DNA from 2 places in the Acidovorax sp. GW823-FHT01C06 genome. Region 1 is predicted to be linked to the other one. Evidence: riboswitches for the same ligand, from Rfam matches in the RefSeq annotation. Region 1 holds a riboswitch; the other holds the start of a gene.
What was found. Region 1 has a riboswitch for glycine ahead of gcvT (glycine cleavage system aminomethyltransferase GcvT). Riboswitches for the same ligand answer to the same signal wherever they lie in the genome.

Region 1 (14,063 bases):
CTTCGTAGCGCACATGCACGTTGTGGCGCACCTGCACCGGGTTGGCACTGACCTGCTGGCGCTCCAGCTCGGCCTGGGCGGCAGAGCCCAGCGTGTCCAGGCGCTCGGCGATCAGAGGCAGCACCTCGGCGGCCAGCGGCATCTCCACCGCCTGCTCGCGGATCACGTTCTGGTCCGCCAGGCCCATGCCGTAGGCACTGAGCACGCCCGCCAGCGGGTGCACGAACACCCGCGTCATGCCCAGGGCATCGGCCACCAAACAAGCATGCTGGCCGCCCGCGCCGCCAAAGCATTGCAGCGTGTAGCGCGTGACGTCGTAGCCGCGCGCCACGCTGATCTTCTTGATCGCGTTGGCCATCTGCTGCACGGCGATCTGGATGAAGCCTTCGGCCACTTCCTCGGGCTTGCGCCGGGTCTGCGTGGCGATGTCCTGAAAACGTTCGCGCACCGCGTCGGCGTCCAGCGTCTCATTGGCGGCCGGGCCGAACACGCTGGGGAAGTAGCGTGGCTGCACCTTGCCGACCATCACGTTCGCGTCCGTCACGGCCAGCGGGCCACCCCGGCGGTAGCTGACGGGGCCGGGGTTGGCACCCGCGCTCTCCGGGCCCACGCGGAACCGCGAGCCGTCGTACGCCAGCACCGAGCCGCCGCCGGCCGCCACCGTGTGGATGCTCATCATGGGCGCGCGCATGCGTACACCCGCCACATGAGTCTCGAACTCGCGCTCGAACTCCCCCGCGTAGTGGCTCACGTCGGTGGAGGTGCCGCCCATGTCGAAGCCGATCACCTTGGCGTGCCCCGCCAGCCCGGCGGTGCGCGCCATGCCCACGATGCCGCCCGCGGGGCCGGACAGGATCGCGTCCTTGCCCTGGAAGGTGCCCGCATCGGTCAGCCCGCCCGACGACTGCATGAAGAACAGCTTGACCCCTGGCATCTGGCTGGCCACCTGGTCCACATAGCGGCGCAGGATGGGCGACAGGTACGCATCCACCACGGTGGTATCGCCCCGGCTCACGAACTTCATCATGGGGCTGGTTTCATGCGATGTGCTGATCTGCGTGAACCCCACCGACAGGGCGATGCGCTGCGCCGCCTTTTCGTGCTGCGCGTAGCGGTAGCCGTGCATGAACACGATGGCCACGCTGCGCAGGCCGCGCCCATAGGCGGCCAGCAGGTCGCCCCGGAGCGTGGCTTCATCCAGCAGCTGCAGCACGTCCCCCCGGGCGCCCATGCGCTCGCGGGCCTCGATCACGTCGCTGTACAGCAGCTCGGGCAGCTGGATGTGGCGGTCGAAGAGGCGTGGGCGGTTCTGGTACGCGATGCGCAGCGCGTCGCGAAAGCCGCGCGTGGTGACCAGCAGCGTGGGCTCGCCCTTGCGCTCCAGCAGCGCGTTGGTGGCCACCGTGGTGCCCATCTTCACGCACTCCACTTGCGCTGGCGTGACCGGCTCGCCGGGTTTCAGCCCCAGCAGGTGCCGTATGCCCGCCACCGCCGCGTCCTTGTACTGCTCGGGGTTTTCGGACAGCAGCTTGTGGGTGGTGAGCGACCCATCGGGCCGCTTGGCCACGATGTCGGTGAAAGTGCCGCCCCGGTCGATCCAGAACTGCCAGCGGTTGCCAGCCGGTGCGGTGGTCACTGTAGAGGGAACTTGCATGGTGATGAGACTCACTGGTTAACGTTGAAAGTAGTACGGAATGAAAATCTTGTTGGCCTCATTGCCGACGGACTGCACCCACTCGCGGGAGAAGCGTTCTCCCAGGCGCCGGAGTTCGGAGTCCAGCTCGGCAGGGGCGCGGTCCACCTTGATGCCCCTGCGCTGAAGTTCGGCCACCGACTCTTCGGCCACCGCCGCGCTCAGGGCCCAGCCGCGCGCCTCGGCCTGCGCGGCGGCCTGGACCACCGCCTCGCGCACGCTGGCGGGCAGCGCATCGAAGGCCTGCTGGTTGACAAAAACGATGTTCTTGGGAAACCAGGCGTTGATGCCGTAGTACTGCCGGATCTGGCCCCAGACCTGGTTTTCCACCCCGGTCAGGGCCGAGGTGATCATGGAGTCGAGCTTGCCCGCCGACAGCGCCTTGTTGACGTCGACCATGGGCACATCCACCGGCGTGGCACCCAGCATTTGCGCGATGCGCACCGTGGCGGGGTTGTACGTGCGCATGCGGGTGCCCTTGAAATCGGCCGATGAGCGCACGGGTGCAACGCTCAGGAGCCCCTGCGGCGGCCAGGGCACGGCGTACAGCGCCTTGATGCCCTTGGCCGCAAGGTGCGTGTCGATCAGAGGCCGCTGCAGGTCCCACAGGCGGCGCGCATCGGCATAGCTGTGCACCACGAAGGGCACGGCATCGGCCCCGGCGATGGGCATGTCTGCCACCAGGCTGGTCATGATGGTCTCGCCCGCCTGGGCCTTGCCGCCCTGCACTGCGGCCGGAATGTCCGCCAGCCTGGCCAGCGTGTTGTTGGCGTGCACCTCGATGCGCAGGGCGCCTGAGGATGCGCGCTCCACATCCTGCGCAAACTGGACGATGTTGCGCGTGTGGAACGACTCCACCCGGTAGCCGGTGGCCAGCTTCCACTGTGTCTGGGCGTGCAGCGCCGGGGCCACGGCGAGCGCGGCCAGCAAGACCATCTTCATGGCAAGCTCCTGTTGGGGGATGAGGGGCCGGCGCGGGGGCCGGCAGACACAGGGGAAAACGGGCCGACGCAGGCCGCGGTTGCTACTTCGGCTGGCCCATCACGAGGTCAGGGACGATGGTGACGATCTGCGGGAAGACCGTGATCAGGCCGATGCACACCACCAGGCACAGGAAGAACGGTATGGCCGCCTTGGCGATCAGGTTGCTGTCCTTGCCGGTCATGTTCTGCAGCACGAAGAGATTGAACCCGACGGGCGGCGTGACCTCGGCGATCTCGACCAGCAGGATCACGAAGATGCCGAACCAGATGAGATCGAACCCGGCCTTCTCGACCATGGGCATCACGACCGCAGCGGTCAGCACGATCATGCTGATGCCGTCGAGCGCGGTGCCCAGCACCAGGTACACGCCCACCAGGCAGGCGATCAGCGCGTAGGGCGACAGGTGCATCGAATCGACCCATTCGGCCAGCTCGCGCGGTATGCCGGTAAAGGCCATGGTCTTGGTGAGGAACGCGGCGCCCGCCAGGATGAACATGATCATGCAGCTGGTGCGCGCCGAGCCCGCCAGGCCTTCCTTGAAGTTCTGCCAGGTCAGCGCCCTGCACCATGCGGCCAGTGCCAGGGCACCCACCACACCGTAGGCCGCGCACTCGGTGGCCGTCGCCCAGCCGGCCACCAGGGACCAGCAGATGAACACGATCAGCAGCGCACAGGGAATCAGGTTGCGCGACAGATACAGCTTTTCGCGGAAGGTGGTGGGCGGCTCGTCGGCAGGCATGAGCTGCTTGTTGCGCACGGACCACCAGGCGATGTAGCCCGAGAACAGCAGCATCAGCAGCAAGCCGGGCAAGAAGCCCGCCAGGAAGATGCGGATGATGGAGGCATCGGCCGCCACGGCGTACACCACCATGGTGATGGACGGCGGAATCAGGATACCGAGCGTGCCTGCCGTGGCCAGCGAACCGATCGCGATGCTCTCGTTGTAACCGCGCTTCTTGAGCGCAGGCAGCGAGACCTTGGCGATGGTGGCGCAGGTGGCCGCCGACGAACCCGACACCGAGCCGAAGATGCCGCAGCCCAGGATGGTGGTGTGGAACAGCCGGCCGGGCACACGGCTCAGCCAGGGGGCGAGGCCGCTGAACATGTCCTCGCTCAGCCGGGTGCGAAACAGGATCTCCCCCATCCAGATGAACAGGGGAAGCGCCGCCAGCTCCCAGCTCGCGTTGCTCTCCCAGAAGGCCGAAAAGAGGTTCAGCCCGGGCTGGCTGCTGGTGAAGAAGGCCTGGCCGACCCAGCCGCAGATGGCCAGCGTCATGGCGATCCAGACACCGCCGGACAGCATGAGCAGCATGAGCAACAGCAGGAAGGCGCCGATGGAAAGAATGTCCATGGGGATGCTCCTTAAAGATCCGAAGAAAAGTCGCCCTTGGCGTGGCGCTCTTCCACCAGCCGCACAAAGGTAGGCACGCCGCCCTGCACCACGATCCACCACTCATCGACCACGGCGACGAGAAAGAGCACGGAGCCCAGCGCAAAGCTCATCTGCGGGATCCAGATGGGAATCGCCCACAGGCCCTGGGCCAGTTCCTTGAACTGCCAGCTTTCGTAGGTGAAGACACAGGCCCACCAGGTGAGGTAGCCGATGGCCACGGCCGCGACGGTCAGGCAGGCTACTTCGTACTTGCGGCGCGTGGCGGGAGACAGCTTCTCCAGCACCAGCGTCACGCGCACGAAATCGCCGTGCTTGAAGGCATGGGCCATGGTCAGGAAGGCCGCTGCGGCACACAGCCAAGCCACCACGTCGTTGATGGCGCCGGTCGGAAAGCCGAACTGGCGCCCGAGCGACTGGACCACCATCAGCACGCAGATAACGGCGATGCAGGCAGCCCCGACGGCGCCGGCGGCCAGGTACGCGCCGTCCAGCGCGCGCCGCAGCACGTGCGGGGGCATGGCCAGGGCCGGGGGCGCATCGCCCGCAATGGCCGATGTAGGAGGCATGAGGGACATGGCGGCCTGCTCACTTCTTGCCGTTGTAGGCATCGATGACAGCCTTGCCGTCATCGCCCGCGGTCTTGATCCAGTCGGCCGTCATGCGCTCACCCACGGTCTTGAGCTCCTTCTTGAGGTTCTCGGCGCTCACGTCCACCTGCATGCCCTTGGCGGCCAGTTCCTTGAGGTACTCCTGGTCCTTTTGCTCGCTCAGCGCCCAGCCGCGCTGCTCGGCAATCGCGGCCTGCGCCAGCACCGCGTCCTGGTTGGCCTTGTCCAGGCTGTCGAAGGCCTTCTGGTTCACCACCACGGCATTGCGCGGCAGCCAGGCCGCCACGCCGTAGAAGTACTTCACGCTTTCGTAGAGCTTACTGTCCACGCCGCTGGCGCTGGAGGTGAGGAAGTTGTCCACGGTGCCCGTGGCCAGCGCCGCCGACAGCTCGGCCAGCTGGATCGTCACCGGCTGCGCGCCGATGAGGTTGGCGATGACCGACGTGGCCGGGTTGTAGGCCCGCATCTTGGTGCCCTTGAGGTCCTTGAGGGCCGTGACAGGCTTCACCGAATACAGGCTCTGCGCCGGCCATGGCACGGTGTAGAGCAGCTTCATGCCCTGTGCCCCCAGCGTCTTGACCAGCAGCGGGCGCGAGGCCTGGTCCAGGCGCTTGGAGTCCGCATAGCTCGTGGCAAGGAACGGAATGGAGTCCACACCGTAGACCGCCGCCTCGTTGGCAGCGCCGGAAAGGATGAACTCGCCGATCGCCACCTGCCCGGACTGCACGGTGCGCTTGATTTCATTGGCCTTGAACAGCGATGCGTTGGGGTGCACCGTGATCTTGAGCTTGCCGCCGCTGGCCTTGCCCACGTCCTGCACGAACTGCTGCAGGTTCTGCACCTGGAAGGTGTTGACGGCATAGCCCGAGGGCAGGTCCCACCTGGTCTCGGCATGGGCCAGGCATGCGGCGGCCGCGGCGCACAGGCCGAACATCATTTTCTTCATGGGGAAACTCCTTGGTTAAAAGCTGGCGAGGTGGTGATTGAGAAGGTCGGTGACCAACATGCACCCTGGGGAATGGGTGATGCAGAACGCGGGCTGGGCGTTCAGGATGGCGGACTGTGGCGTGACGCCGCAGGCCCAGAAGACAGGGATCTCGCCGGGCATCAGCGGCACGGCGTCGCCGTAGTCGGGTTCTGCGATGTCCGCAATGCCGATGAGCGCAGGGTCGCCGATGTGCACCGGCGCGCCATGCACGTTGGGAAAGCGCGATGTGACCTGCACCGCACGGATCACGTCGGCCGCAGGCATGGGCCGCATGGAGACCACCATGGCGCCCCCGAAGGGCCCTGCCGGCTGCGTGGCAATGTTCGTGCGGTACATCGCCACGTTCTTGCCTTCGTTGATGTGGCGCAGGCTGATGCCGGCCTCCTGCAGCGCGGACTCGAACGAGAACGAGCAGCCGAGGATGAAGGTCACGAGGTCGGGGCGCCACAGGTCGGCGATGTCTGGCACCTCCTGCGTGAGCTCGCCGTGGCGCCAGACGCGGTACTGCGGCACATCGCTGCGGATGTCGATGCCGCCCCCGAGCGTGGGCAGCGCGAACTGGCCGGGCTCGCTCACCGCCAGCACCGGGCAGGGCTTGGGGTTGCGCTGGCAAAAGCGCAGGAAGTCGCCCGCTTGCACTTCAGGCAGGATCACCAGGTTGCCCTGCACCCGGCCATGGGCCAGGCCGCTGGTGTGTGATGCCCAGCCGCCTCGCCGGATCACGCTGCGCACATGGACGGGGTCGTCGATGCCCTCGGACCCAAAAACCGCCAGCGCTTTTTCTTGAACTGAATCCACCGTGTTTCCTTGTCGTGGGAAATGCCATTCGTCTGGCGTTGGGCGGATTGTGTTGGGGGGTGGCAGGCGCTGGCAAATTCAAAAAATTTTGCTCAGGTCATCGATTTTTTCGATGCACTTCATTGGGGCAAGGGGAACCAAGTTGGTGCCAAGGGATTACCCTGATATCCGCTTCAGGGTTAACCCCAGGGTGTTGTGGAGCGCCCGCCACGGGGACGGTTGCGATGGCGACACCGAGGCACTGCGGCATCCGCAGATGCATGGCCCTGGGCCGTGAAGTGGCACGCCTGTGCTCGGGTGCCCTGTGCCTCTCAGGACCGCGGGGCGCTGCTTCTTTTGCGGGGAGTGCGGGTGGGCCCCTTGGGCCCCGGCTGGATGTTCTCGATGAAGTCGATCGAGGAGCGAACGATGGCTTCCATCGCGGGCGAGGAAGGATCCTCGCGGTAGCTCACGTGGATGGGCAGGGGCTTGAGCACGGTGTCGCACGCCAGGGCGCGCAGGTCTGGAAACGCCAGCATGCGTTCCACCGCCAGGCGCGGCAGCGTGGCCACGCCGAAGCCGCCCTGCACCAGCTGCACCATCGCCGAAATGGACGACACCGTGTGCACGCGGCGCGGCTCCACCTGCGCATTGCGAAAGGTGTCGAGCAGGTACACGTGCGGCTGCGAGCCGCGCTGGAAGGTGAGGATGTCCGTGTCGGCAAAATCATCGAGCACATAGTGGCGCTTGCGGTGGATATTGCCGTTGCCCACGAACACCATCTCCATGGGCGTCACCGCCTGGCTGCGCATGCCGTCGGCCGATGCAGGCAGCGCCGCGAACACGACGTCGAGCGAGCCCCGCCGGATCTGATCGAGCAGCACGGGCGTGGACTCGACCGTGAGCTCGAGCTCCAGCAAGGGGTTGTCCTTGCGCAGCTGCTCCACCCATGGAATGAGCCAGGAGTGCAGCACCGATTCGATGGCGCCCAGCCGGATCGACACCTCCAGCGGCCCGCCCGATCCCATCTCGGTCTTGAGCTGGCGCTGCAGCTCCAGCATGCGCTTGGCGTAGGTCAGAAACCGTGTGCCGGCCACGGTGAGCTTGAAGTGCTTGTCGCGCCGGTCCAGCAGCAACACACCCAGCTCCTCCTCCAGCGCGGCGATGCGGCTGGACATGGCCGACTGCGTGAGAAACAGCTTTTCCGCGGCGCGCGTGACACTTTTGAGGGAGGCCACCCAGTAGAAGGCTTCGACGAAACGCAGGTTCATGGCGAGGGGTCCCAGGGCATCACTGACGAATGGCTGACGGGGCGCGCGCACCGCCGTGGTGCGCAGGAGCGCGCCAGGCTGGGTGGCGTCATGCCGTCCGGTGCAAAAACGGCGCCATTCTGCAACGGCCGACTCCACAGCACTTTTTGCCGGCAGGAAAAAAGAGGCCACGGGGCAACGCCTGGTGACCCAGGGCATGGCGCGCCGTGCGCGCCGCCAGCGCGGTGCATGGACGACACGGATCAGGACCATCGATGTCCGAACCCCTCCCTCTGCACTGCAGCGCCACGCTGAGGCGAATCAGCCCGCAAACAGTGGCAGGTCTGCCTTCTTGAGCGTGCGCAGCACGAAGCTCGAGCGGCTGTGGCGTATGCCCTTGATCTTGTAGAGCTTCTCGCGCAGCAGGCGCTCGTAGTCGCGCGTGTCCTTGACCACGATGCGCAGCAGATAGTCATAGTCGCCGGAGACCAGATGCGCCTCGATCACCTCGGGAATGCTGGCCAGCGTTTCGCCAAACTTTTCAAGCGTGTTGTCCGAATGGCTGTCCAGCGTGACCTGCACGAGCACCGTGTCCGCCAGGTCCAGCGACTGCGGGTTGATGCGCACGGTGTAGCCCTGGATGACACCGGCCTCCTCCATCTTCTTGATGCGGCCCCAGCACGGCGAAGCGCTCAGGCCCACCGCCTGGCCGATCTCCTGCAGGCTGGCACGGGCGTTGCCCTGAAGCACAGCGAGAATTTTTCTGTCAAGACGATCCATGGCCACAATTATTCATGAATATCATCATATGCAGCAAATTTTTCTGCAAATTTGAAAATTCAAGCGAAACATGGAAAGAACTGCTGCGCCTCGCAGCGCATACTTTGGACATCAAGGCGCTCTTACCGGAGCGCACAAACTGACAGGGCCCCGGACTGGTTACCGCCAGACCGGGGCGCTTGACAAGCAAGCACCTACCTTCGCGGCCGCCCGGCCGCCCGGCTGCCCCCCTTCCCCCTCCCCCTTGCCTGGCCCAGGCCAGCAGCCTGCCTTTGTCGCCCCGGCGACGATTGCCTCCTTCCAGCGCGTTAATAAGCACGCTTACCAGCACAAACCCCGATGCTCGGGGCCATGCTGCAGCGCCATAATTTTCAGGACCGCCAACCCATGCTGCCAGCACCCTTTCCGCTGGTGCGTGCAAGGGGGCGCGGCAAGAAACATACTCACAGGAGACACCATGCAATTGACTTCCCTCGCTGCGGGCCTGGGCCTTGCGCTCGGCTTGATGGCCACCGCCAGCGCGCAGACCACCACGCTCAAGATCGGCTACGCCACGGCGCCCGATTCGCACTACGGCGTGGGCTCCAAGGTCTTCTGCGACGAAGTCGAGAAGGGCACGCAGGGGCGCTACAAGTGCCAGTACTTCCCCAACTCCGCGCTGGGCGGCGAGCGCGAGCAGATCGAGGCCATCCAGCTCGGTACGCAGGACCTGGTGAACACCTCCACCGGCCCCGTGGGCAATTTCGTGCCCGAAGTGAAGATCGTGGACATCCCCTTCCTGTTCCGCGACTACGACCATGCGCGCAAGGTGATGGACGGCCCCATCGGCCAGGACATCCTGACCAAGTTCCCGAGCAAGGGCATCATCGCGCTGGCCTGGACGGAGAACGGTTTCCGCCACATGACCAACAGCAAGCGCGACATCGTCAAGCCCGAGGACGCCAAGGGCCTGAAGATGCGCACCATGGAGAACAAGGTGCACATGGACGGCTACCGCACCTTCGGCATCCTGCCCACGCCCATGGCCTTCCCCGAGCTGTTCGGCGCCATGCAGCAGGGCACGGTGGACGGCCAGGAGAACCCCATCCCCGTGATCCTGTCGGCCAAGTTCTCGCAGGTGCAAAAGCACCTGTCGCTCACGGGCCACGTGTACTCGCCGGCGCTGCTGCTGCTCTCGCCCAAGGTGTGGAACAAGCTCAACGACGCGGACAAGAAGGTCTTCACCGACGCCGCCAAGAGCGCCTCGGTGGCCCAGCGCAAGAAGGTCAACGACGACGAGAACAACGGCATCGCCCTGCTGGAGCAGCAAGGCATGAAGGTCACCAAGACGGTGGACGGCGCCGCCTTCCGCGAAGCCCTCAAGCCCGCCTATGTGGGCTACGCCAAGGAGTTCGGCGCCGACAACATCAAGAAGATCCAGGACGTTCGTTAACTCTTTTGAGCGACTCGCACAGCCCTCCTGGCGTCGTTGTTGCGTCTTGCCGTACTGGTTGTACTGTCTGCGACGCAACGCCTAACCAGGACCGCTTCGCTGGGCTGTGTGAGCCGCTCTTGACCCGCGCCCCGCATCGCCCGGCCCACACAAGGCGCCGGGCGCTTTTGCTTTGACCCTGCACGCCCTTGTCCAAGACCGTCCCGTGAAAACCTTCGAACGCTATTTTCTGGCCGCCAACCGCTGGGCATTGATCCTGCTGCTGGCGGCCATGTCCATCATCATCTTCACCAACGTGGTGATGCGCTACGTCACCCACAACTCGCTCGAATGGGCCGAGGAGGTGTCGCGCCACATGATGATCTGGCTGACCTTCCTGGGCGCCGGCCCCGTGCTGCGCTATGGCGGCCACATCGCGGTGGAGAACCTGCAGGATGCCCTGCCCCGCGCGGGCGCCATCGCCCTGCGTGCCGTGGTCGCGGCCTTGCTGTTCGCCTTCTTCGGCTTCATGGTCTGGTACGGCTGGCTGTACATGCAGCGCACCATGTTCCAGATGACGGCCGTGACGCAGATCCCGTTCGCCTACATCTACAGCGCCATGCTGATCGGCGGCGTGCTGCTGATCGTGCACTTTTTGTTCATCGTGCGCGGCTACGTGCTCGACCGCAACTTTGCGGCCGATGAACACTTCGATGCGAATGCGAGTGCCTCCCTATGAGCGCGTCCATCATCCTCATCGTTTCGGCCTGCCTGTTCCTGGCCATGGGCGTGCCCGTGGCGTTTGCGCTGGGCCTGGCCACCGCGGCCACGCTGATCCTGGCCGAGAGCTACCCGCTGATGGTGCTGCTCAAGGAGACCTTCACCGGCATCGACAGCTTTCCGTTGATGGCCGTGCCCTTCTTCATCCTCGCGGCCGAACTCATGAGCGGCGGCTCGCTGACCGAGGTGCTGCTGAGGTTTGCCGGGCAGTTCGTGGGCCACAAGCGCGGCGGGCTGGGCTACACCAACGTGGTCTCGCTGACCTTCTTCTCAGGCATCTCGGGCTCGGCGCTGGCCGATGCGGCGGGGCCGGGGTCGATGCTGATCCGCATGATGGACAAGGCCGGCTACGACCGTTCGTACGCGGCGGCTCTCACGGCCTCGACGGCCATCGTCGGGCCCATCATCCCGCCGTCCATCATCATGATCATCTATGCGCTGCAGGATGAAACGGTGTCGGTGGGTGCGCTGTTCGTGGCCGGCCTGCTGCCGGGCCTGCTGATCGCGGTGGCCATGTGCGTCGTGAACTTCCACGTCTCCAAGAAGCGCAACTACAAGGGCGACGGCCGGATGCCGCCGCTGGCCGATATCCTGCAGACCACCTGGAAGGCGCTGCCCGCCATTTTGCTGCCGGTGGTGATCCTGGGCGGCATGCGCGCCGGCTGGTTCACGCCCACCGAGGCCTCGGTGGTGGCGGTGTTCTATGCGCTGGTGTGCGGCAAGTTCGTCTACCGCACGCTGCAGTGGAAGGCGCTGCCCGACATCCTGGCACGCTCGGCCCTGCTGTCGGCCTCGGTGCTGATCATCATCGGGCTGTCGGCCGCGTTCGCGTGGATCCTGACCATCGAGGGCATTCCGCAGCAGATGGCCGACTGGCTGGTGGGCATGAACCTCTCGCCGTGGATGTTCCTCATCATCGTGAACATCTTCCTGCTGCTGTTCGGCATCTTCATCGAGCCGCTGCCGGGCGTGATGGTGCTGGCGCCCATCCTCGCGCCCGTGGCCGTGAAGCTGGGAATCGACCCCATCCACTTCGCGATGGTGGTGATCTACAACCTCACGCTGGGCATGATCACGCCGCCCGTGGGCGGGCTGCTGTTCGTCACCTGCAACGTCTCGCGCGTACCGATGTCGCAGCTGGTGCGCGAGCTGGTGCCCTTCCTCTGGGCGCATGGCGTGGTGCTGGTGGTGCTGACCTTCATCCCGCAGCTGTCGACCTGGCTGCCGAAGGTGCTCGGGTTCATCAAATAGCGTCTGCGCGGCTTCTTCCAGCGGATATACTGGCGGCCGTCAGGAGAGAGCCCCTTCCCATCAACGAAAGGGGCCGCCGAAGGCGCAGGCAGCAGCCGAACGCTCAGGCAAAAGGACTGGCAACCGCCCGCAGTGATGCGGGCGTTCCCTTGCTGGAGAGAGATGGACCGTGCAGCACGGCACCCATCCACCGAAGGAGCAAGCCGCGCGGCCAGCCAGGGCGCTGCGGTGAATCTCTCAGGTAAAGCGGACAGCAGGGCAAATCCCGCGACCCATAGGGCCGCGGCCACCATTTGCCCCGGAGTCCGCCTTGACCACCCCTACCGCCCCGCTGCTGACCACCCCCCTCAACGCCCTGCACACCGAGCTGGGCGCCCGCATGGTGCCGTTTGCGGGTTACTCCATGCCCGTGCAGTACCCTGCCGGCCTGATGGCCGAGCACCTGCACACGCGCAACGCGGCGGGTTTGTTCGACGTCTCGCACATGGGCCAGCTCAAGCTTGTCGGCCCCGGCGCCGCTGCCGCGTTCGAAACCCTGATGCCCGTCGACGTGATCGACCTGCCCGTAGGCAAGCAGCGCTACGGCCTGCTGCTCACCGACGAAGGCACGGTCATCGACGACCTGATGTTCTTCAATCAGGGCAATGACACCCTGTTCGTCATCGTCAACGGCGCCTGCAAGGTAGGCGACATCGCGCACATCCAGGCACGCATCGGCCAGCGCTGCGACGTCATCCCCATGCCCGACCACGCCCTGCTGGCGCTGCAAGGCCCGCAGGCAGTCACCGCCCTGGCGCGCCTGGCACCCGGCGTCGAAAAGCTGGTATTCATGACGGGTGGCGACTTTTCCATTGCGGGCTGCGACTGCTTCGTGACCCGCAGCGGCTACACCGGGGAGGACGGCTTCGAGATCTCGGTGCCCGCGTCCCAGGCCGAAACCCTGGCGCGCGCGCTGCTGGCCCAGCCCGAGGTCAAGCCCATCGGGCTGGGCGCCCGCAACTCGCTGCGCCTGGAAGCCGGCCTGTGCCTGTACGGCAACGACATCGACACCACGACCACCCCACCCGAGGCGGCGCTGAACTGGGCCATCCAGAAGGTGCGCCGCACCGGCGGCGCGCGCGCGGGCGGCTTCCCCGGTGCCGACAAGGTGCTGTCGCAGATCGACAACCCCGCCAGCCTGCAGCGCAAGCGCGTGGGCCTGGTCGCGCTGGAACGCGTGCCCGTGCGCGAGCACACCGAACTGCAAGGCCCCGACGGTCAAAAGATCGGCGAAGTGACCAGCGGCCTGCTGGGGCCCACCGTGGACAAGCCGGTGGCCATGGGCTACGTGGCGCCAGCCTTTGCCGCCATCGGCACGCGCGTCAACGCCATCGTGCGCGGCAAGGCCGTGCCCATGGAGGTGGTGTCCATGCCGTTCACGCCTGCGCGCTACCACCGCGGCTGACCCTCTGCAACCGCCCCAGCCCGGCTAAAGTGGCGGCTGGCATCGGCACTTTTTCTGTTTTCCCCTTTTTTGGAGCTTCCCCCATGACCATCAAGTATTCCAAGGACCACGAGTGGATCGACATCTCCGACCACGAAGCCGCCACCGTGGGCATCACGCTGCATGCCCAGGACGCCCTGGGCGACGTGGTCTTCGTGGACCTCCCCGAGGTCGGCACGACCTTCACCCAGGGTGACGTGGCCGGCGTGGTCGAGTCCGTGAAGGCCGCGGCCGACGTGTACATGCCTGTCACCGGCGAAGTCGTCGAAGTGAACGAAGCACTGCGCGCCGACCCCTCGCTGGCCAACAGCGATCCCATGGGTGCCGGCTGGTTCTTCAAGGTCCATGTGACGGACATGCTGCAGTTCGATGCGCTCATGGACGAACCCGCCTACGCCGAGTTCGCCAAGAACGCCTGACCCTCCGATGCCCGCGGCCCGGCACCTCCCCGCCGGGCCAATGTGTTTCCTTGCACTGTGCCGCCGCCGATGACCTCCCAAGCCCCCCTGCCCACCCTCGCCGCGCTCGAGAACGCCACCGAATTCCTGCCCCGCCATATTGGCATCGACGCAGCGGATGAAACCCACATGCTGTCAGTGATCGGCGAAGCCTCGCGCAGCGCCCTTATCGAAAGCATCGTGCCGCGCTCCATCGCGCGCAGCGCG
Region 2 (14,063 bases), on a different contig from region 1:
CACGCTGCTGGAAGCCTCGGGCAACCCCTGGGTCACGCGCTTCGCGGAGCAGGCGCAGAACATTCCCTTCGCCTCGGACCGCATCATCCTGTGGGACGACCATCCCATCATCCTGCGCTCGCACGGCGACCACCACCGCATCATCGAGGCGGTCATCGCGCGCGACTGTGTGCGTGCCGAGCAGCTGATGCGCGAGCACGTGTACTACGCAGGGCTGATCCTGCGGCGCAACTACGAGAAGCTGCTCTCGTGCGGGGACGCAGCGCCGGGGGCCAAGCCACCGGCGCGCCGGGGTGCGCCCAAAGACTGACCCGGCGACAGGCCAGGCGGAGCGCCCGAGGGCGGTTCCCGGCCCATGTATCCATGCCGGCAGGATCGCGGCTCAGGCGCGCAGCCAGGCCTGCAGGTGCGGATAGGGCGCAACGCCCGAAGAGGCGGCCTGTGCGGGCGATGCGGCGAGGCCCGCCGACACCAGCCCGGCAGCGCCCAGATACACGCCCAGCTCGAAGGTCATGCGCAAGCCCTGCGAGTGGCCGTGGTAGCCCCCTTCGTGGAACAGCACGGCCGATGGCAGCCGCAGATGCTGCAGGGCGGCCCAGGCCCATGCCGTGGCTTCGATCTCGCCGCTGTGCGGCACGGGGGGCAGTTCGGCAAGGGCATCGCCCATGCCCGCGCGCAGGGCTGCGGGCACCACGGCCAGGTGTCCGGCCTCGTGCAGCAGGTCGCCGGGCCACCGCAGCCGCGCCAGGTCCACCCTCAGGCCGCCGCGCGCGATGCGCACGCCGGGCAGGAAGCTGTTGCCGCCGGCAAGCTCGTCCTCGGCCACGTCCAGGCCGATCTCCCGCAGAAAGGCCATGATCTTGCGGGCCAGCGCGGTGCGCTCTTCCTGTTCCACCCGGTCCTGCTCCATGGCGGTCAGGCTCCGAGCAGGTCCGCCACGCGCGAGCGCAGCAACGAAGGCTGCACGTCCGACGGCGCCACGGCGTGCCCCACGTTCAGGCCCACGCGGCTGTAGAAGCCCCTCCGGAAGGGCCGCACCATGGCCCCGCCCTGCTCGATGCGGCTGAAGTACGAGCCCCACAGATTGGTCAGCGCCATGGGAATGACGGGCGCCTCGATGCCCTCTTCGCGGGCACGCTCGATGATCTTCATGATGCCGCCCTTGAACTCCTGCAGCTGCCCGTCCTTGGTGATGCCGCCTTCGGGAAAGATGGCCAGCAGGTCGCCTTCGCGCAGCACCTGCGCGGCGCGGTCGAAGGCGGCTTCGTAGGTCTTGGGGTCTTCCTTGTAGGGCGCGATGGGGATGGCCTTGGCCAGGCGGAACAGCCAGCCGAGCACCGGCACGCGGAAGATGCGGTGGTCCATCACGAAGTAGATGGGGCGCGGGCTGGCCGCCATGAGCAGCACGGCATCCACAAAGCTCACGTGGTTGCAGGCCAGGATGGCCGCGCCCGTGCTGGGCAGGTTCTCGTCGCCCTGCACCTTGAAGCGGTAGACGAAACGCGAGGACACCCAGGCCACGAAGCGCAGCAGGTACTCGGGCACCAGCATGAAGATGTAGAACGCCACCACCGCATTGGCCAGGCCGGTGAACAGGAAGATCTGCGGCACCGTGAAGCCGGCGCCCAGCAAGGCGCCCGCGATGAGCGAACTCGCGATCATGAACAGCGCGTTCAGGATGTTGTTGGCCGCGATGATGCGCGCGCGGTGCGTGGGCTGGCTGCGCATCTGGATCAGCGCGTACATGGGCACGCTGTACAGGCCCGCGAACAGGCTGAGCAGCGCCAGGTCGAGCATCACGCGCCAGTGCTGGCTCTGCGCTAGAAAGGTGCCAAGGCCCATGATCTCCGCGGGCGGCAGGCTGCGCGCGGCGAAGTACAGGTCGATGGAGAACACGCTCATGCCGATGGCACCCAGGGGCACCAGGCCGATCTCGACATGGCGGCGCGAGAGCACCTCGCACAGCAGCGAGCCGATGCCGATGCCGATGGAGAACACTACCAGCAGCAGCGAGGCCACCTGCTCGTTGCCGTGCAGCACCTCCTTGGCCAGGCTGGGGAACTGGCTCAGGAACACCGCGCCGAAGAACCACATCCAGCTGATGCCCAGCAGCGAGCGGAACACCACGATGTTGCCATGCGCGAGCCTGAGGTTGCGCCAGGTCTCGGTGAAGGGGTTCCAGTTGATCGTGAGCCCCGGGTCGGTGGCCGGCACCGGGGGAATGAACTGCGCCACGGCGCGCCCCGCCAGCGCGGCCACCACGCAGGCCACGGCCACCGTGGTGTGGCCGATGCCCGGCAGCGCCACCAGCAGGCCCCCCGCCACGTTGCCCAGCAGGATGGCCACGAAGGTTCCCATCTCGACCATGCCGTTGCCGCCCGTGAGTTCGCGCTCGTTGAGCACCTGCGGCATGTAGGCGAACTTGACCGGCCCGAACAGCGTGGAGTGCACGCCCATGAGGAAGGTGCACAGCAGCAGGACGGGCACGTGGCCCGCGATGAACCCGAAGGCGGCCACCAGCATGATGGCGATCTCCAGGTTCTTCACGAAGCGGATCATGCGCGTCTTGTCGTACTTGTCGGTGAGCTGCCCCGAGGTGGCCGAGAACAGCAGGAACGGCAGGATGAACAGCGCGCCGATCACCAGCCCCGCCATCGCGGGCGGCAGCCACGACACGCTGAGCTGGTACGTCACCATCACGGTGAATGCGAACTTGAAGAGGTTGTCGTTGGCGGCGCCGGAGAACTGGGTCCAGAAGAACGGGGCGAAGCGCCGCTGGCGCAGCAGCGCGAACTGGTTCGGGTCCTCATGCCCATGGCCCGGGCTGCCCGTGTGCTGCACGGAGTGCACGTGGGGCGCCTGGGGCACGCTGGCTGGGGTGGTCTCGGGGTTCATGCGTTTCTCCTCGTGTCCAATGGGTCGGCGGTGGCTGCTGTGTGTGTTGGTATGGCCCGGCGCACCCGGGGCTGGAGGCCCTGCCCGCGTGCGACACCCATGGTGTGGGCGCCATTCTGCCCGCACATGGCGGCAAATGCGGGGCGCGGTGCGCGGCTGTGGCGCGAAGCCGCCAGCGCATCCAGCGCCATCAGCACCGGCCAGGCAGCGCCAGCCGCCAGCACGTGCTTGAGGCTGTGGCCCGACACCCACTGCGCCGTGGCGTCGAACACGGCATGGTCGGCCGCCTCGAACAGCTTGGCCACGGCGTACATCGCGATCACGGCGCCCAGGTGCACCGGCAGCGTGCCCGCACGCCGGGGCAGCAGGGCCAGCGCCAGCACCACCAGCATCCCGCCCAGCTGCACCACGGCCCAGGGCAGCAGGTTGCCGGTGGTGGACCACCACAGCACCGCAGCCGGCCCTGCCAGCAACACCGTGCCTGCGGCGGCCCAGCCCGCCCGGGCGCTCACCCGGCCACCCGCCGCCAGGCCCAGCAGGCCCGCGAAAGGCAGCACCATGCCCAGCCGGTCCCACAGCAGGCCCGCATCGTCGGGCACCGCGTGGTACAGGCCGGAGCCCACGGCCGCGCACACCAGGCCCGCGAAGAACAGGGCCGCGAAGACCCGGGAGGCCGCATCCATGGCCGGGCGCTCCACGCGCCGCAGCCACCGCAGCCCCGACAGGCCGGCGGCGGCGAATGGCAGGTTGCTCAGGACATCCAGCGCGCAAGGGATGCCCCACAGCGCGCGCTGGTCCGCAAAGGCATGCTGGTGGGTGCTGGCCGGCAGCGCCGGGCCCAGGCACGCCAGCCCCAGCAGCAGCACGGCGAGGCCCGGCAGGGCCCCCTCGGCGCGCGACGGGCCGGGGCGATGGCGAAAGGGAGCGGGGAGAACGGTCATGGTCGTCGTGTCCGTGGGCAGGTGGTGGATCGATGCCGCGCAGTGTCTTCAGCCCAACGGCCCCGGGCCGCGAAAAGTCGCACGGAGGGCCACCCGGAGCACCCTGGGTACCCATAATCGATACCCATGAGCACCACCGCCGACCTCGTTGCCGCCCTGAAAAAGGAACTCAAGACCGCGCAGATGACCTACGCGGACCTGGCCCAGGCCCTGGGCATGGCCGAGTCCAGCGTCAAGCGCATGCTGGCCAAGGGCGACATGCCGCTGTCGCGCATCGACGCGATCTGCCGCGCGCTGGCGCTGGACTTCGCCGACCTGGCGCGCCGCGTGGCCGACAGCCAGCCCTTGCTCAAGGAACTGAGCCAGGAGCAGGAGCGCGCGGTGGTGGCCGACAAGAAGCTGCTGCTCATGGCCATCTGCGTGCTCAGCCAGTGGACGCTGGAGCAGGTGACCACCACCTACCGCCTCACCGAGGCCGAGGGCATCAAGTACCTCGCGCAGCTCGACCGCATCGGCATCATCGAGCTGCGGCCGCTGAACCGCTACCGCCTCAAGCTGGCCAAGACCTTCCGCTGGCGGCCCCACGGGCCGGTGATGAACTACTTTCGCGAGCATGCGCTGCTCGACTACTTCGCGGGCGGCTTCGACGGCCCGGGCGAAGGCGTGCTGCTGGTCCACGGCACCATCAGCCGGGGCCTGGCGCCCGCCTTCATGGAGCGCATGCAGCGCGTGGCGCAGGACTTCGCGCAGCAGCACTTGGCCGACCAGAAACTGCCGCCGCGCGAGCTGGAGGGCTACACCCTGCTGCTGGCCATGCGCAGCTGGGAGTTCGAGGCCTTCACCGGGATGAGACGACTCCCCCCCTGAGCCGCTGCGCGGCGTCCCCCGCGGGGGACGCACCCGGTGGCCCGGCAGAGCCGGTTCCACGGGTGCACCGGCCTTGGGCGCGCCGGTTTCGGAGGGCGATGGCATGGCATGGCGGGGGGCCGGGCGAGCCAGCACAAACACTATCTTTTTGATAGCTTCTTGCGCTTTACCGACAAGCGGTAGAGGGCTAAAAAGTGCTCAGAACAGCCGCCTCCAGCGCACCGAATGCCCGTTTCAGCGCCGGTTGACTCTTTAATGTGAATACACTATTCTTTAAATAGTCAATTTGACAGATTTAAAGATATTAAATGAAGACCACCCGCCAGCAGCAAGATGCCACCCGCCGCCAGATCGTGGCCAGCGCGGTGGACCTCATGACCCGCCAGGGCTTCGACGGCACGACGATGAAGGACATCGCCCGCGCCGCCGGCATTGGCGACGCCACGATCTACAAATACTTCCCGACCAAGGACCGCATCGTGCTGGGCTACCTGGACGACGTGGCCCACCAGGCGCTGGCCGACACCCTGCAGACGCCCGGCTTCGCGGGCTACGGCCTGCAGGAAAAGCTGCAGCGCCTGACCGACGCGGTGCTGGAGCGCCTGCTGGCCGACCGCGAGTTCGTGGCCCAGGTGCGCAGCCTGGCGCGGCGCTCGCCGCTGTCGATGCTGGCCGAGCCCCTGGCGGCGCGGCACAGCCTGCGCGAGGCCGTCGCCAGATTTCTGGAAGCCGCGGAGGCCAGTGGCGAAATCGAGCCCTGCGACTTCAAGGGCATGGCGGGCGGGCTGTACACCGACTACCTGGCCGGTGTGGTGACGTACTGGCTGGCCGACACCTCCGAGGAATTTGCCGACACCACGCAGCTGGTGGACCTCTCGCTCGGCGTGCTGGTGCAGGCGCTGCGCGGGGGGCTTGTCAACCGCGTGCTGCAACTGGGTGGTTTTGTGCTGCGCAGCCAGATGGCCCGCATGGTGCAGCACAGCAGCGGCCTGATGGGCATGCTGCAGCTGGCCAGACAGGCCATGGCCAGCGCACCGCCCGGCCCGGCCCCCGCCTACACGGCAGCCGCTGAACCATCCCGGTCGCCGGAGCCTTCCAAACCGCCGCGTGCGCCGCGCAAACCCCGCGCTGCCAGCCCGGCACCCGCCGCACAGCCAGTGGCCACGCCCCGCAAGAGGAAGTCCGCATGACCACCGCCCCCGCCGTGCGCGAAATCCAGGTGCCCCCAGGCACCGTCATCCATGCCACCTTGCATGACGCGGATTTTTTTGACGCCTTCACAACGACCGATCCCCGCCCCGCCGCCAGCGCATTGCAGACCTGGCTGGAGGTCTTGGCCAGGACACCGCGGTGGACGGAGCAACTTCTGGCAGTGCGCAACAAGCTGGTGCGGCTGATGGGTCTCAAGGACGTGGGGCAGTTGCAGGACGTGCATCCGCTTGCCAGCGGAGCCTCTCCAACCAATGCGCGCAGCTACCGCGTCGGAGACCGCGTGGGCATCTTCCTCATCCGCCATCTGAGCGACACCGAAGTGGTGATGGGGCAGGACGACAAACACCTGGATGTGCAGGTCTCGCTGACCAAGCACGGCCAGCCTGGCAGTGCCCCCACGGTCGTCATCAGCACCGTGGTGCACATCCACAACACGCTGGGCCATGCCTACATGGCCGTCATCACGCCGTTTCACCGCCGCATCGTGCAGGCCATGCTGCAACAACTGGCCGCTTCAAACCATGGCCCGCGCTGAACCGCCGCGCACCAGCCGGCTTGCGCGCGGCACCATCACGGGCCTGGCGGCGGCACGCATCGGCATGGCCCAACTAGGCCATCGCGTGCGCAGCACGCCGTCTGCCCAGGCGCAGGCCGACCACGAGGCCGCCCTGGGCCGCATCCTTTTTGGCGCCCTGGGCCAGCTGCGGGGTTCAGCGCTCAAGGTATCGCAACTGCTCAGCATGCACCCGGGCCTGCTGCCCGACGGCGTGCGGCAGGAGCTGGCGCGCGCCCACCACCAGGCGCCGCCGCTCAACCGCGCGCTGGTGGGGCGCGTGTTCCGCCAGGCCTTCGGCCAGGAGCCCGAGGCGCTGTTCGACCACTTCGAGCCCACCGCCTTCGCCGCCGCCAGCCTGGGCCAGGTGCACCGCACACAGCTGGCGGGCCACGGCACGGTGGCCGTCAAGGTGCAGTACCCCGGCATTGCCGCCACCATCGCCAGCGACATGCAATTGATGCGCACCGCGCTGCGCGCGCTGGCCCACACCGACATGCCCCTGCCCGCCAGCACCGTGGTGGACGGCGTGATGGCCGAGATCGAGGCCACGCTGCTGCGCGAGGTGGACTACCTGCAGGAAGCCGAGCAACTGCAATGGTTTGCGCAGCACGCGGCTTTGCCCGGCGTGGTGCTGGCGCGGCCCATCCTGTCGCACACGCGGGCCCAGGTGCTCACGCAGCAGTTCCTGCCGGGCCAGCACCTGCAGGCCTGGCTGGCCACGCAACCCACACAGCAGCAACGCGATCAGGCCGGGCAGCACCTGTGGGACTGGTTCATGCACTGCACTTTTGTGCTGGGCCGGGTGCATGCCGATCCGCACCCTGGTAATTTTCTGTTCGCCCCCGATGGCACGGTGGGTGTGCTCGACTTTGGCTGCACGCGCAGCCTCTCCGACGGGTTTCGGGCGCAAGTGACACAGGCGTGGTCCGCACTGCTGCGCCCTCCCTCCGACCCGCAGCGCGACGCGCTGGTGCTGCAGGCCTACCAGGCACTCGGGCTCGTCAACGCCGGCCTCTCCGTGCAGGCCTACGCCGCCGAACTCGCCCCCGCACTGGCTGACATGCAGGCCTGGCAGATGGAACCCTTCACGCAGGCGGTTTTCGATTTTGGCGCCAAGACGCCGCCACCCATCACCGCCGCCCGCCACCAGCGCGTGCTGGGCGATCACTTGGTGCAGGTGCCCGGCGAAATGCCGGCGTTCGAGCGCATGTGGATGGGCCTGATGCACCTGCTCACGGGGCTGGGTGCACGGGTGCGCACGCATTGCCCCGCCCTTCTTTCTTCCTAGGAACCCGCCCACATGACCACCCTGACCTCCCCCTCCCCTCGCTCTGCGGCCATGCCGCCTCGCAGCCGCTGGAAGGGCCCGTGGATGCTGGCCGTGGCGCTGCTGCACACGCTGTATGCCGCCGTCGTGTTTCCGACCCAGCTGCAGGAGATCGTGCGGCGCGGCGTTTTCAACAGCGTGCAAAAAGACCCGACCGTGGGCGCCGTGGTCTGGTTTGTGCTGTTCGGCGTGTTGTTCGCGTTGCTGGGCTGGGCCATCCTGCTGGCCGAACGCAACACAGCCATGGCGCCCGTCCCCATGCGCGGGCTCGGTGCCGGGTTGCTGGCCCTCACGCTGCTGGGCATCGTGCTTATGCCCGCCTCGGGCTTCTGGCTGGCGCTGCCGCCCGCGCTGGCCCTGTGCTGGCCCCCGAGGCGCTGAAGGCGAAGAAGACGGATCGCCGCGCCGCGTCTGCACCTTCCACGGCCACCCTGATTGACTTGAAAACTGTCCATGAATACTGCGCTGGTACTGGCAGCCGGGGGCCTCGCCCTGGTGGGCGTTGCGCACTCGGTGCTGGGTGAATTCCTCGTGTTTCGCGCACTGCGCACGCAGGGCGTGGTGCCCACCGGCGGCAAGCCCGTGCTGCACGAGCGGCAGGTGCGCATCCTGTGGGGCACCTGGCACCTGGCCACCGTGCTGGGCTGGGCCCTCAGCGCCCTGCTGTGGCGCCTGGGGACCGTACCCGGGGATGCCAACCTGGGGGCCTGGGTGGCTGACGTGGCCGGGCTGGCCACCTTGGTCAGCGGAATGCTGGTGTTCTATGCCACCGAGGGCAGGCACCCTGCCTGGTTTGCCTTGCTGGTGGTGGCGGCCCTGGTGTGGTGGCGTTGACACGCGCGGGCCTGCACCGGACGGCCACCTGCACGCCCCGGCGTGAAAGAAATCACGAAAAGCCCCCCCTTTGCCGCCACGGGAAACACAACTTCACAAGACTTCGCAATTCGCCTACACCGTCTTGACGCAGCATCTGCACCATGAAGTCTCCGGTTCCGCAAGGAATCATTTTGAGGAGACCATCATGGCCCGCAATGCACTCGCCGCTGCTTCCATCGCCCTGCTGTCGCTGGGCGCCGCGACCGTGGCGCAGGCACAGACCAGCGCCACCGTCGTCATCCAGTCGGGGCAGCCCCACCACTACCAGGCGCCGCCCGCGCCGGTGATGGTGCAGTACGGCCCACCCCCGCCACCGCGCTACGAAGTGGTGCCCCGCCCCCGCCGCGACATGGTGTGGGTGCCTGGGTACTGGGACTGGCGCGGCCACCGCCACGTCTGGATCCAGGGCCACTGGGTGAAGGCCCGCCCGGGCTACTACTACCGCGAGCCCCGCTGGGTGGAGCATGGGGGCCGCTGGGAAATGCGCCCCGGCGGCTGGGACCGCGATGGCGACGGCATCCCCAATCGCTATGACCGCGACCGCGATGGCGATGGCATTCCCAACCGCTACGACCGCGACCATGACAGGGACCGCGACGGCGTGTCCAACCGCCACGACCGCGACCGCGACGGAGACGGCGTGCCGAACCGCCACGACCGCCGCCCGGACAACCCCTATCGCAATTGACGGGGCCTGAGCGCCGCCCGCCCCCCGATGGCGGCGGGCGCGCCAGGAACTGGCCCTCGCCGCCTACGCACACCCCCGCAGGGCGCCTACGCGGCCCGGCTGCCCGTGCCGCCACCATGCAGTGACCGCTTCCGCAAGGAACATCAGGAGAATCCCATGACCTTCATGACCCGCAAGACATTCACCGCAGCCTCCATCGCCTTGATGGCGCTGTGGACCCTCCCGCAGGCGCATGCCGCCACGCAGGGCACCGTCATCGTCCAATCGGGCCAGCCGGAGCGCAGCTACCACGCCACGCAGTACCAGGTGAGGCCCGCGCCCCCTCCCCCGCGCCATGAAGCCGTGCCCCGCCCCCGCCGGGGCCAGGTGTGGGAAGAAGGCCACTGGGAATGGCGTGGCAACCGCTACCAATGGGTGCGCGGCCACTGGGTGCAGGCCCGCGCCGGCCACCAGTATCGCCAGCCGCACTGGGTGGAACGCGAAGGCCGCTGGGAGTTTCAGCGTGGCGGCTGGGACCGTGACGGCGATGGCGTCTCCAACCGCCATGACCGCGACCGGGACGGCGACGGCGTACCGAACCGCCGCGACCAGCAGCCCGACAACCCGCGCCGCAACTGACCCCACGCCCGGCGCGCGCCGCGCAGGGCGCCGCCGGTCAGCCCAGTTGAAGTTCGGCGCGCCCCAGGCCGGGAAACTCAGCCACCACCACCGTGCCCGGCGCCACCATCACGGTGCCGGTGCAGGACCCGGTGGTCACCCACTGTCCCGCGCGCAGCCCACCCAGGCTGTGCGCGCCGCCATTGGCCAGCCAGGTGAGCAGGCGCAGGGGATCGCCAGCCGGGTTGCCCCAGCCAGCGTGCCGCACGGCCTGCGCGCCATTCACCGACAGCACCACGGGCTGCCGCATCGGCTGCACCGACTGCGCGCTCTCCGTTCCCGACCCCACGATGAGTGCCCCATGGCAGGCCTGGTCGGCCAGCCGGCTCCACTCGCCTTGCTGCGCCCAGGCGGCGTAGCGCGTGTCGCAGACCTCGATGGCCGCCCGCACCGACGCCACGGCGGACAGCGCCTCGGCCTCGCTGTAGGGCTGCGCCCGGGCAGGCAGATCGGCACCCAGTTCGTACACCAGTTCCGCCTCCACACCCAGCACGGCGAAGCCCGCGCAGGACAGGCGCACCGCGCCCCCGCCGGCCATCGCAAACACCGAATCGCGCGCCAGGGCCGCCCGCGCAGGCAGCGCCTGCGGCGACGCCGCACCCACCTTCCAGCCCGCGATCTCGCCGCGCTCGCGCACCACGGCGTCCTGAACGGCATAGGCCTGGGCAGCGTTCTGGGGACGCAATGCGGCGGGCAGGTCGAGGGGACGGGGCGTGCGCCCCAGGCGGGCCATGGTGAGCACGGCCGCGCTGGTCAGCGGATCAAAGGCGGTATCGGGCATCAAGGCGTCCTGGAGAGAAAGGCGAAGGTTCCGGCGGATTATGGCCAACCCCGTGCCCGCAGCATCAGCAACGATTGCGGTTCATTAGCGCGGACAAAGCGGTTTTTGCGCGATGCGGGCTCCTAGAATGGCCCCCGCAGGAGAGTCAGCGGCCCCGCCCGCTTCACCGAAGGCGCAAACTCCCATACACGCTCAGGTCCCGTACTGCACCATTCATCAAAGCCGTCTGGAGAGCCGCTTCGCGCAACGCGAAGCGCACCGAAGGAGCAAACCGCGCGCCATGTGGGCCGCGCGGTGAATCTCTCAGGTACCAAGGACAGGGGGAGCGGCAGCTTGGGCATTCATGCGCCAGCTGCACGCTATTGAATTCATAGCTGCCAGCGCATGTTGTTCTAGCGCCAGAGCCCAGAAAGGCTTTGAAAATCATGCGCGTGATCGTTTTGGGCGCCGGCTTGCTCGGCGTGACTTCGGCTTATTTCCTGCAACAGCGCGGCCACGAGGTGACCGTCATCGACCGCCAGGGTGCGCCCGGCGCCGAGACCAGCTTCGCCAACGGTGGCCAGATCTCGGTGAGCCACGCGGAGCCCTGGGCCAACCCGAGCGCGCCGCTCAAGGTGCTGCAGTGGCTGGGCAAGGAGGACGCGCCTCTGCTGTTCCGCATCCGCGCCGACATGCGCCAGTGGCTCTGGGGCCTGGACTTCTTGCGCAACTGCACGCCGGCGCGCACGCGCCACAACATCGAGCAGATCGTGCGCCTGGGCACCTACAGCCGCGACACGCTGCAGCAGTTGCGTGCGGCCACCGGCATCCAGTACGACCAGCGCACACAAGGCATCCTGCACTTCTATACCAACCCAAAGGAATTCGACGGCGCTCTGGGCCCGGCCGAACAGATGCGCGCGCTGGGCTGCGAGCGCCAGGTCATCAGCGCCGACGAGGCCGTGCGCATCGAGCCCGCGCTGGCCCACATCCGCCCGCAGCTCGCAGGCGCCACCTTCACGGCCGAGGACGAGTCGGGCGATGCCAACCAGTTCACGCGCGAGCTGGCCCGGCTGTGCGAGGCGGCGGGCGTGCAGTTCCGCCTGGGCCACCACGTCACCGCGCTGCGCGAAGCCGGCGGCCACATCGACCATGTGGAAGTGACCAACGCCGAGGGCCGCTTCGAGCGCGTGCGCGGCGACGCCTTCGTGCTGGCCATGGGCTCGTTCAGCCCGCTGCTGGCGCAGCCGCTGGGCATCCGCCTGCCCATCTATCCGGCCAAGGGCTATTCGGTGACCATGCCGGTCAAGGATGCGGGCAAGGCGCACCAGGTGAGCCTCACGGACGACGAGTTCAAGCTCGTGTTCTCGCGCTACACCAGCGAACGGGGTGGCGACCGCCTGCGCATCGCCGGCACGGCCGAATTGAACGGCTACGACCGCCACCTGAACCAGGTGCGCTGCGACGCCATCGTGCGCCGCGTGGAGCAGCTGTTCCCCGGCGCGGGCGATGCCAGCCAGGCCCAGTTCTGGACCGGCCTGCGCCCCGCCACGCCCAGCAACGTGCCGCTGATCGGCGCCACCAAGGTGGCCAACCTCTTCCTCAACACGGGCCACGGCACGCTGGGCTGGACCCACGCCTGCGGCTCGGGCAAGGCCCTGGCCGACATCGTGAGCGGCCGGGTGCCCGAAGTGGACTTTGCATTCCAGGGTCTGCAGGGCTGCGCTCCCGGCAAGGCGCTGGTGCCATCGCGCACCACGGCCTGAACGGGAGCACAGCGGGGTTGCAGCACCGCCGCGCAGGCGGCGCTGCCACCACGGGCCAGCGCCCGGCCTACCTGGCAGCGCCCGTGGCGTGCGCCACGAACTGCGCCACGGCCTGCATGTCCTTCTCGCTCATGCGTTCGGCATACGAAGGCATCACGCCGATGCCCGCCTTGAGCGCGCGCAGCACGCGGCCCGCGTCGGGCTTGAGCTCATCCAGCACCGGGCCCACCTGCCCCTCGGCACCGGCGGCCTGCAGCGTGTGGCACACGGCGCAAGCAGGCTGGATCTTGATGAACAGCTCCTTGCCCCGCGCCAGCTCGGCGGCATCCGCCGCCCAGCCGGCACCCGTCCACAGCAGCAGCACGCTCGACATGGCCGCGAGCGCAGGCACGCGCAAATGCTGGAAACCGATGCGCCCCAGCACCAGTGCCACCGCGGATCTGGCACGGCCAGTCCGGGGGGCGCGCTCCCCTCCAGGGGGGAAGGCGCGCAGCGTCTCAGGGGGGCGCCCGGTCACGCTGCGGTCACCGTGACCGCATGGTCGCGCCAGCTCGCGTTGTTGTAGCCGCCCAGGTTTTCCTCGCGCTGCTCGGCCTGCACATTGCCTGCGGCATCGGTGGCGCGGCTGGCCAGCACGTGCGTGCCCGCCGCCAGCGTGACCGGCAGCACGAACTGGCGCCACGCGAACTTGCCCAGATCGGGGCCGATGAGCCGCGCGGCCTGCCAGGTCTTGCCGCCGTCCACCGAGACCTCCACGCCCTTGATGGCCTGCGTGCCGCCAAAGGCCACGCCATGCACCTGCACCTGGCCGGCCTTGAGGGGGCCCTTCTCGGGCAGGGGGCCATTGATCCAGGACTTGACGCCCATCTCCCACACCGACGGCTGGTCGGGGCTGGCCTTGGAGCCGGGGGGCGACATGCGGTAGCCGTGCGACATGATGCGCGCCTGCGACTGGGCGCCGGTGAAGGCCACGCGCTTGACGTACTTGATGTTGTTCACGCCCTGGTAGCCCGGCACCACCAGCCGCAGCGGGCCGCCGTGCGCCAGCGAGATGGGCTCGCCATTCATTTCCCAGGCCAGCAGCGCGTCCTCGGTGGCCTTGATGGGCACGGAGCGCTCCACCAGCACGGACAGCGGGTCCACGCCCTCGGGCAGCTTCTCACCCCCCGTGCCCGTGAGGTAGGCCGCGCCATCGGCGAGCCCGCCCAGCGCCGCCACCACATTGCGCAGCGGCACGCCGCTCCACACGACGCACCCCGCCGCGCCCACGGCCCAGGGCGTGCCGCTGGGCTTGCTGGGGAAGAAGCCACGCCCGTTGCCCGAGCACTGCAGCACGGTGGCCACGGTTTCCACGCCCAGGGTCTTGAGCTCGGCCAGGGTGAGGCTGCGCGGGTTCTTCACGCCTTCGACCGACACCGTCCAGGCGTCCCGGTTGTCCAGGATGGCCGCGTCGGGCGCAGGCAGGTTGTTGCGCACATACAGCTGGTTGGAGGGCGTGATGACACTGGTGCCGAAAGC

Region 2: linked by a shared signal. The riboswitch ahead of AC1RCS_RS12990 (D-amino acid dehydrogenase) and the one ahead of gcvT (glycine cleavage system aminomethyltransferase GcvT) in region 1 are both predicted to bind glycine.

What each region holds. Positions count from the first base shown of each region.
Region 1 is NZ_JBXAKN010000003.1:211,987-226,049, forward strand. It holds gene AC1RCS_RS09125 (hydantoinase B/oxoprolinase family protein) at 1-1,654, opposite strand, end outside; gene AC1RCS_RS09130 (TRAP transporter substrate-binding protein) at 1,673-2,635, opposite strand; gene AC1RCS_RS09135 (TRAP transporter large permease) at 2,718-4,028, opposite strand; gene AC1RCS_RS09140 (TRAP transporter small permease subunit) at 4,040-4,588, opposite strand; gene AC1RCS_RS09145 (TRAP transporter substrate-binding protein) at 4,656-5,624, opposite strand; gene AC1RCS_RS09150 (putative hydro-lyase) at 5,640-6,440, opposite strand; gene AC1RCS_RS09155 (LysR family transcriptional regulator) at 6,776-7,714, opposite strand; gene AC1RCS_RS09160 (Lrp/AsnC family transcriptional regulator) at 8,015-8,473, opposite strand; gene AC1RCS_RS09165 (TRAP transporter substrate-binding protein) at 8,931-9,905, shown strand; gene AC1RCS_RS09170 (TRAP transporter small permease) at 10,111-10,623, shown strand; gene AC1RCS_RS09175 (TRAP transporter large permease) at 10,620-11,915, shown strand; glycine riboswitch at 11,946-12,044, shown strand; glycine riboswitch at 12,058-12,179, shown strand; gene gcvT (glycine cleavage system aminomethyltransferase GcvT) at 12,226-13,359, shown strand; gene gcvH (glycine cleavage system protein GcvH) at 13,443-13,817, shown strand; gene gcvP (aminomethyl-transferring glycine dehydrogenase) at 13,887-14,063, shown strand, end outside.
Region 2 is NZ_JBXAKN010000005.1:145,935-159,997, forward strand. It holds gene AC1RCS_RS12925 (GntR family transcriptional regulator) at 1-310, shown strand, start outside; gene AC1RCS_RS12930 (hypothetical protein) at 383-910, opposite strand; gene AC1RCS_RS12935 (MFS transporter) at 916-2,895, opposite strand; gene AC1RCS_RS12940 (hypothetical protein) at 2,892-3,836, opposite strand; gene AC1RCS_RS12945 (helix-turn-helix domain-containing protein) at 3,963-4,703, shown strand; gene AC1RCS_RS12950 (TetR family transcriptional regulator) at 5,012-5,893, shown strand; gene AC1RCS_RS12955 (DUF2867 domain-containing protein) at 5,890-6,450, shown strand; gene AC1RCS_RS12960 (ABC1 kinase family protein) at 6,437-7,759, shown strand; gene AC1RCS_RS12965 (DUF6463 family protein) at 7,772-8,179, shown strand; gene AC1RCS_RS12970 (hypothetical protein) at 8,252-8,632, shown strand; gene AC1RCS_RS12975 (YXWGXW repeat-containing protein) at 8,820-9,362, shown strand; gene AC1RCS_RS12980 (thrombospondin type 3 repeat-containing protein) at 9,528-9,980, shown strand; gene AC1RCS_RS12985 (2-keto-4-pentenoate hydratase) at 10,018-10,800, opposite strand; glycine riboswitch at 11,017-11,130, shown strand; gene AC1RCS_RS12990 (D-amino acid dehydrogenase) at 11,226-12,545, shown strand; gene sorU (SorU family sulfite dehydrogenase c-type cytochrome subunit) at 12,613-12,918, opposite strand; gene sorT (SorT family sulfite dehydrogenase catalytic subunit) at 13,059-14,063, opposite strand, start outside.